Regions from separate parts of the Nocardia spumae genome, predicted to be linked through region 2. Evidence: riboswitches for the same ligand, from Rfam matches in the RefSeq annotation. Region 2 holds a riboswitch; the other holds the start of a gene.

Region 1 (4,193 bases), 3.2 Mb from region 2:
TGGTGGCCGGATGGGTGATGAGCGACTTGGCATCGCCGAGGTTGTTGGAGATGTCGACGATGCGCAGCCGGTTCAGCACCTCGAACGCCCGCTTCTTGCCCTCGTCGGGCCCCGCGGCCAATTCGAAGGTCACCACGGTGCCGCCACCGGACATCTGCGCGGTGGCCAGGTCGTACTGCGGATGCGAGGTGAGGAAGGGGTACTTCGTCCACGCCACCGCGGGATGCCGCTCCAGGAATTCCGCGATCGCGAGGGCCGACCGCGTCGACTGCCGCACCCGCAGCGGCATGGTTTCCAGGCCCTTGAGCAGCGTCCAGGCATTGAACGGGCTCAACGCCGGACCGGTGTGCCGCATCAGATTCTTGACCGGGCCGTTGATGTATTCGCTCTCGCCCAGGATCGCGCCGCCGAGCACCCGGCCCTGACCGTCGATGTGCTTGGTGCCCGAATAGACCACCACATCGGCACCGAGTTCGAGGCTGCGCTGCAGCAGCGGGGTCGCGAAGACGTTGTCCAGCACCACTTTCGCACCGGCCGCATGCGCCAGCTCGCTCACCCGCCGCACATCGACGAGGGTCTGCATCGGATTGGACGGGGTCTCGAAGAAGACAGCGGCCGTGGGCTGCGACAGCGCCGCCTCCCACTGATCGAGATCCTCACCGTCGACGAAGACGGTCTCCACACCCCAGCGCGGCAGGATCTCGTTGCACACCACGAAACAGGATCCGAACAGGCTGCGCGCGGCCACCAGGCGATCACCCTGCCCGAGCAGTGCGGCCAATGCGGTGAACACCGCCGACATGCCGCTGGCGGTGGCGAAACACGCTTCCGCGCCCTCGAGCAGCCGCATCCGCTCCTCGAACATGGCGACGGTCGGATTGCCGTAGCGCGAATAGACGAAATGTTCGATATCTCCGATGAAGGCCGCCTCCGCCGCCTCCGCGCTCTCGTAGACGAATCCGGACGACAGATACAGCGCCTCGGAGGTCTCCTCGAAACCGGACCGCCGCACCCCGCCGCGCACGCCCAGCGTCGCCGGGCCCACACCCTCGGGTAACGGCCGATCGAATGCACCGCCGGTGATCATGACTACCTCCCATCAACCCGGCGGATCGGCGCCGAGTTCGCCGGGATCAGCGCCCGACTGCGTGAAAAACTGCGGCGCGCAGCGCTTTTACCTGCGTGGCCGTTACCTGTGCGGACGCTGCTCACGACTGCCGCCATGGCAGACCGAGTGCGCGCCACCCCGCGCCGCCGCGATGTCCGTCGGCGTCCAGCGGCCCCTCGAAACCCTCCAGCACGTTGTAGGAGGGTGCGAATCCGGCTGCCGTGGCCGCGGTGGCCGCGCCGATCGAGCGCTGCCCGGACCGGCACAGGAAGATCACCGGGGCCTCGCCGACGCGATCGGCCAGGATCTGCTTCAGCTGCGCCACGAAATCGGGATTGGGCGCCCCGCCGAAATCGACCCATTCGATCAGCGCCGTCGGCCGGTCGATCGAGGTGGTGTCGGGCACGCCGACGAATCGCCATTCCGCTTCGGTGCGCACATCCACCAGCACCGCATCGGGATTGTCGCGCAACAGCTCCCACGCCTGTCCAGGCGTGATGTCACCGGCGTAGCTCACTTGTCGAACCTCCTACAGAATCCGCACTTGCCGTGTCCGGTCGGACAGCGGCCAGGTCGTCACCCGGAGCACCCCACCGCGGAGGAGGGTTGCCGACCAGCGAGCCGGGGCTTACCGCTGGTACTCATGACCTGAACCGAGAATGCCTGGTCACAGGCCCGATTGTCAAACCTGTCGATCAGGAATCAGGCGTTCCCGCAGACCAGCCAGACCCCCTTCTCCCGGGTGAAATTCCAGTTGGCCACGCTCTTGCGGCCGTCGATCTGGCTGGTCACCGCGGCAGTGGCGTGGTCACCCTCGATCTTCACCGCGTCGACGCCGGCGATGTCGTACTTCTTGCCGACCGAATCCGGTCCCAGCGGCGACTTCTTCTCGTCGAAGGTCGCGCATTCGGTGGTCTTGCGCCGAGCCGCGTCGGAATCGCTTCGGGCCGTGGCGAAGTTGCGCGCGGCCACCGCGACCCGATCGGAATCTGTGAGATTGTTCTCAGCCGGGCGAGTGATCGCGAGCACCACGACCGCGATCAGGGCGATCATCGCGATGGCCGCCGCGATGAGGAACGGGGCGGCCGAGCGCGTGGTGTCGCGCTGATCGATCGGGGTAGCCGGATCATCGCCCGGTGAGCGCGAGTCGCCGTTGCCGTGGGTGGCCGATTCGCCGTCGCTCTCGGGTGCCGGATCGCTGTCGCTCATAGCCTGATCATTACCGGCGGGTCGAAGTGTCGAAGATCACGCCTGCATTTTCGCGCGGATACCGGGAATGGCTGCGACGTACACCACCGATAGAATCACCAGAACTCCGGTCACATCCGGTGCACGGATCGGATAGCTCCACGCGGCAACGAAGCGGCGTCGGCGCCACAACAGCCGGGCAGGAGCTCGGCCCGCACGTCAACTTAGCCTAAGCTAAGAAAGACGGCTGAGATAATTGACGAGAGTTTTCGACCAAAGGGTGCGCGTAAGAATGACCGAACACGCTGGAACGAATAGCGGCGCGGGCGACCGCCCACTGCGCATCGCGATCGTCGGTGCCGGACCGGCCGGTATCTACGCCGCCGACGCGTTGATGAAGTCCGATGTCGAGGCGAGCATCGATCTCTACGAGCGCATGCCCGCCCCGTTCGGCCTGATCCGCTACGGCGTCGCGCCCGACCACCCGCGTATCAAGGGCATCATCACCGCCCTGCACAAGGTGCTCGACAAGCCGCAGGTCCGCTTGCTCGGCAATATCGACTACGGCAGCGACATCAACCTCGACGACCTGCGTCGTTTCTACGACGCGGTGATCTTCTCCACCGGCGCCAACGCCGACCGCGCGCTGGGCGTGCCCGGCATCGAGCTCGACGGCAGCTACGGCGCCGCGGACTTCGTGTCCTGGTACGACGGCCACCCCGATGTGCCGCGCAGCTGGCCGCTGGACGCGGAGAAGGTCGCTGTCCTCGGTGTCGGCAACGTCGCGCTCGACGTCGCCCGCGTGCTGGCCAAGACCGGCGAAGAACTGCTGCCGACCGAGATCCCGCCGAACGTCTACGAGGGCCTGAAGAACAACAAAGCGCTCGAGGTGCACGTCTTCGGCCGCCGCGGTCCCGCCCAGGCCAAGTTCACCCCGCTGGAGCTGCGCGAACTCGACCACTCGCCGAATATCGAGGTCATCGTCGACCCCGAGGACATCGACTACGACGAGGGTTCCGAGGCCGCGCGCCGCCACTCCAAGCAGGTCGACATGGTCTGCAACACCCTCGAGCAGTGGGCCATCCGCGACGTCGGCGCACGCCCGCACAAGCTGTTCCTGCACTTCTTCGAATCCCCCGCCGAGGTCCTGGGTGAGGACGGGAAGGTGGTCGGTCTGCGCACCGAGCGCACCACCCTCGACGGCACCGGCAACGTCAAGGGCACCGGTAACCACAAGGACTGGGACGTCCAGGCCATCTACCGGGCCGTCGGCTACCTGTCGCAGAACATTCCGCAGCTGCCGTTCGACGATCAGGCCGGCACCGTTCCCAACGAGGCCGGGCGCGTCCTGATCGACGAGGGCGCCGACGGCGCCGCCCGCTACCTGCCGCAGACCTACGTCACCGGCTGGATCAAGCGCGGCCCGGTCGGTCTCATCGGCCACACCAAGGGTGACGCCAACGAGACCATCGCCTGCCTGATCGACGACGCCGCCACCTTCACCCCCGCCGCCGAACCCGATCCGGAAGCGGTCGTGAAGTTCCTGGAGGAGCGGGGCATCCCGTTCACCACCTGGGCCGGTTGGTACCGCCTCGACGCCCACGAGCGCGCACTCGGCGAGCCCGAGGGCCGTGAGCGGGTCAAGGTCGTCGAGCGCGAGGACATGCTGCGCGCCAGCGAGCCGCACAAGGTCTGAACTTCACACCCGATCCGCATTCGTCACCGACCTGAGGCATGCTGATCACGTGTTCGATTCACACGTTCACATCATCGACCCGCGGTATCCGCTGGTCGAGAATCAGGGCTACCTGCCGGAGCCGTACACCATCGGCGACTATCGAAAGCGCATGGCGCACTTCGATGTCGACGGTGGTGCGGTGGTGAGTGCGTCCTTCCA
Region 2 (4,193 bases):
TCGCTGGCCACGGCCGAAGGTGGTACGCAGGATGTCGCCGTCGGCACGAGTGGTGTTGTAGTAGGTGGCGTCGAAATCTCCGGCGTTCTGCCGGGCGGTGTAGTCGCCGGCGGCCGCGAGTTCGAGCCGCAGATCGACCCCGATCGCGCGCAGTTGCTGTTGCACCAGCTCCACGGTGGCCTGATTGCCGGCGAACGCGGTGCTGAACAGCACCCCGAACGACAGGCGGCGCCCGTCCTTGACCCGGATACCGTCACCGCCGGGCACCCATCCGGCCTGATCCAGGATCCGGCGCGCCTGGCCGGGGTCGTAGCCGAGCTGCGCGGAAAGGTCGACGTAGGCGGGTGTTTTCGAGGCCAGGGAACCGGTCGCCGCACGGAACTGCGGCCCCAGGACGGTATCCACGAGCTGTCTGCGGTCGATCCCGTGCAGGAGCGCCTGACGCACCGCGGGGTCCGACAGTGGCGCCCGGCTCAGATTCGGTTGCAGACCGAACGGCACGCCCGGATTCGAGGCGAACTGTACCTTCGCGCCGGTGGCCTCGAGCTGCGGAACATCCTGTGGCAGGGCGTCACTGACGGCGTCGAGCTGGTTCGACGACAGGCTCCCGGTCCGCACCCCGGCCTCGGGCACCACCGTGAATTCGATGCGATCCAGATACGCTTCGCCGGGGTGCGCGAAGACCGCTGATCCCCACCGGTATCCGGTCCGTTTCACCAGGGCCGCCGATACGTCCTGCCGGTAGCCGGCATAGACGAACGGGCCGCTGCCGATATCGTCGCCGAGGCAGCGCTGTTCGGCCGGTTTCGCGGTGGTCGCGTCGGCGAGGATACCCAGCTGCGGTGTCGAGGACGCCTGCAGGAATTGGGCGTTCGGCGCGTCGAAGTGAACTTCGGCGGTCAGCGGAGCGACCACGGTCGTACCCGCGTATCCGGACAGGTAGCTCGCCCCCAGTGGCGCCTTCGCCGCCGTGAGGGTGTGCACCACGGCGTCGAAGTTCTTCTGCACCGAGGTGGCGGTCAGCGGGGTGCCGTCACTGAAGGTGACATCGGGCCGCAGGTGGAAGGTGAAGGTCTTCGCGTCCGGGCTCACCTGCCAGGACGTCGCCAGCCAGGGCTTGATCTCGCCACTGGCGGGATCCTGGTCGGTGAGCGAATCGACGATCTGCCGGGTCACGTACAGGGTCTGGTTGGTGCCGGCCTGGGCGGGGTCCGAGCAGGTCGGCGCCTGCGACAAACCGTAACGCAGGGTGCCGCCCGGTTGCGGCGGCCCGGCGTCGCCGCCGGTGCCGGAGGTGTTCGCACAGGCGGCGATGGCCACCGTCGCGGTGAGTGCGAGCGCCGGCGCGATGATTCGTTTCATGCGGTGGCTCCGGGTGGATCGATTCGGTAGCGGTCGGTGCCCAGTGCCGGGCGGCGGACGGTGTGCCGTGGTGACGGCGCGATGTCGGCCCGGTACGGCAGCAGGCGGAACGTCATATGCGCACGACACCGGCCTCGTCCCGGATCTGCCGGTAACCGCGCACCGGCCGGTAGCCACTGTCGCGCCCGAAACGGTTGCGGCGCTGGGATATCGCGGGCGTCCGGGTCGGAAACCGCTCGAACGAGTGCGCGGGCGGGCCGCCGCGGTGGGCGAACGTGCTGTCGGCCGCGGTGTAGCCCGCCGACAGATACAGCGCCACGGCTTCGGGCTGGCGCGGACCGGTGGCCGCGACGATGCGCCGATAGCCTCGGCGCACGATCTCGGTCTCGAGTTCGTCGAGGACGAAGGTGGCCAGACCGCGGCGGCGATGTTCGCGCGCCGTCCAGATCCGTTTCAATTCGGCGGTCCGCGCGTCGTGGCGGCGGAAAGCCCCTCCGGCGACCGGTTCACCGTCCTCGACCACCACCAGCAGATCGCCGTGCGGCGCCGCGAAATCCGCGGCCGGGTGGTTCACCAGATCCGCGTGTATCGCACCGACGCTGCCGCCGTAGCGGCTGCTGTATTCGATCGCCAGTTCGGCCAGCAGTGGCGCGGCCATCGGATCGTGTTGGCCGATATGAAAGACACTGCGCACCATGATCATTCCTCCATCGGTTCCGGCGGTAGCACCCAACACCCGGTCGGGGGGTTGCTGCGACGTCGTGGAGCCGGATCTCTCGGTCGCTCTGGATGGGTGAGGGGAACGCTAGGGGAATTCCGGTGTGCCGTCAGCACTCCCGATCGCGGTGAATCCAATCCTTGCCGCGCGGGCGGATCGGCGGTGTCATCACCCCCGTGCCGAAGATCCGAATCGGGCCCGTGTCGCGGCGACCGGATCCCACGGTCCCGGCCGCCCCCGGGTCAGCGGATAGCAGGCGAAACCGAGGGTCATCGCACTGAAATGACCGATGTCGGTGAAGGTTCGGCCGGCGAAGACCGGCACAGTGTAGAAAATGATCACTCCGACGAGATAGAGGTAGCGCCACGGTGTGGCGATGCGATAAACGAGGACCGCGACCACGCCCGCCAGCGCGTAGCTGACCCCGTAGTCGAGAGTGTTCACCGCCGACTCCGGCGCGTAGTCGTGGTGGATCGCCCAGTAGAGCACGCCCTCGCTGATGTAGGTGGCGCCGACATGGGCGATCAGCACGACGATCAGCCAGCGCAGGGTGCCCAGCCAGCGCTCGGCCTGGGCGTGGAAGACGGTGTAGGACACGGCGTAACCCAGCCAGCCGCCGCCGGCGAGCCAGAAGGCGCTCGAGATCAGGACTCGAACCGGATCCTCCCGCAGGTGATGCAGGTTGGTCGAGCGATTGCCCAGCACGATGTCGGCCTGTTGCGGGGTCAGATGACGCACCACGAGGGTGGAGACCAGCAGGATCGCCAGCCACATGTAGGTGCCCGGGGCACGCCGGATATAGGTTCCGACCGCGCTCGGCACGGACGTCCAGCGGGCGGTGCCTCGGCTCGGCATCGGTCACCTTCCTCGACGGTGCGTACCCACCGCTCCACTATCGGCTCCGGCGGGCGGGGCCGGAATCACCCATGGCGGGTGAGAACAACCGACACGCGGCAAATGCCGCTAATACGGCAAAACGCCTGGTGAACGGGTGCCGATCGCGCGCGAATCCGTGCCGACACGTACTCTGCTGCTGCAGCGCGATACCGGATTCATGGTGTCCACTGGAGGGTGCTGTGTTCCCCCGGCGGTCCGGTGGACGTTGTGTATGCGAGGGTGCGAGCGGAGGCGGTGAGGGACGTGCGCGGGCGTCGATCTCTACTGGTGGTGTCGGCGATGTTGACGGCGATCGTCGCCTTGACCGGAGGCTGTGGTTCCCACGGCGCGACCTCGGCGGCGCCGCCGTCGAAGGCTCCCGAAATCACGGCGCCGGCCGCCGTCGATGTGCCGGCGGCCGATCACGGTCCGCTCAATCCCTCGACTCCGATCGTGGTGAACTCCGCCGACGGCATGTTGACCGCGGTGACCGTCACCGACGGGGACGGCAAACCCGTCGCCGGCACCTTCGCCGCGGACCGGCACAGCTGGACCTCCAAGGATCCGCTGGGATACGGGGCCACCTATCGGGTGCAGGTCCAGGCGGTGAATCTGGCGCAGGTGGCCACGACCAAGACCGCGACGGTCACCACGATCGACGCCGCGCACAAGGCGTACGCCAATGTCGTGCCGGCGCCGGATCTGGTGGCCGAATCCGGTATCGGGGTCGGACAGCCCATGGTCTTCCAGTTCACCGCGCCCGTCGCGAACAAGGCCGAGGTACAGAATCATCTGAAGATCACCGTCAGCCCGCCCCAGCCCGGCGCCTGGTACTGGGTCGACGACAAGGACGTCCACTATCGCGCGGCCCAGTACTGGCAGCCGGGCACCAAGATTCATATCGAGGCCGATGTGTTCGGGGTCGACTTCGGGGACGGCGTCTTCGGGGCGGAGAACAACAGCGCCGACTACACCGTCCACGACGCGTGGGTCGCCAAGGCCGACGGCAACACCGAGCAGTTGACGATCTTCCGCAACGGCGCGCAGGTGAATCAGATGCCGATGAGCCTGGGCTCCCCCGGCTTTCCGTCTCACGAAGGGCCGCATGTGATTTCGGAGAAGTCGCCCTCGATCGTCATGGACTCCTGCACCTACGGGGTATGCCAGGGGCAGGCCGGTTATTACCGGGAGAAGGTCGATCTGGACGAACGTATCTCCAACGACGGCGAATTCGTGC

Evidence for each region. A riboswitch is a leader RNA that binds a small molecule or an ion and turns the genes downstream of it on or off. The one in region 2 is predicted to bind S-adenosylmethionine.
Region 1: it holds a riboswitch for S-adenosylmethionine, as region 2 does, so the genes downstream of both, LKD76_RS02720 (rhodanese-like domain-containing protein) here and LKD76_RS17170 (GNAT family N-acetyltransferase) in region 2, are expected to answer to the same signal.

The regions. Positions count from the first base shown of each region.
Region 1 covers NZ_JAJFZL010000001.1:649,831-654,023, reverse strand. Annotated here, with positions in the region: gene LKD76_RS02725 (O-succinylhomoserine sulfhydrylase) at 1-1,087, opposite strand, end outside; gene LKD76_RS02720 (rhodanese-like domain-containing protein) at 1,209-1,625, opposite strand; SAM riboswitch class IV at 1,644-1,757, opposite strand; gene LKD76_RS02715 (Rv0361 family membrane protein) at 1,811-2,317, opposite strand; gene LKD76_RS02710 (FAD-dependent oxidoreductase) at 2,589-3,992, shown strand; gene LKD76_RS02705 (amidohydrolase family protein) at 4,042-4,193, shown strand, end outside.
Region 2 covers NZ_JAJFZL010000001.1:3,838,619-3,842,811, reverse strand. Annotated here, with positions in the region: gene LKD76_RS17175 (ABC transporter substrate-binding protein) at 1-1,362, opposite strand, end outside; gene LKD76_RS17170 (GNAT family N-acetyltransferase) at 1,475-2,065, opposite strand; SAM riboswitch class I at 2,067-2,158, opposite strand; gene LKD76_RS17165 (rhomboid-like protein) at 2,249-2,935, opposite strand; gene LKD76_RS17160 (L,D-transpeptidase) at 3,257-4,193, shown strand, end outside.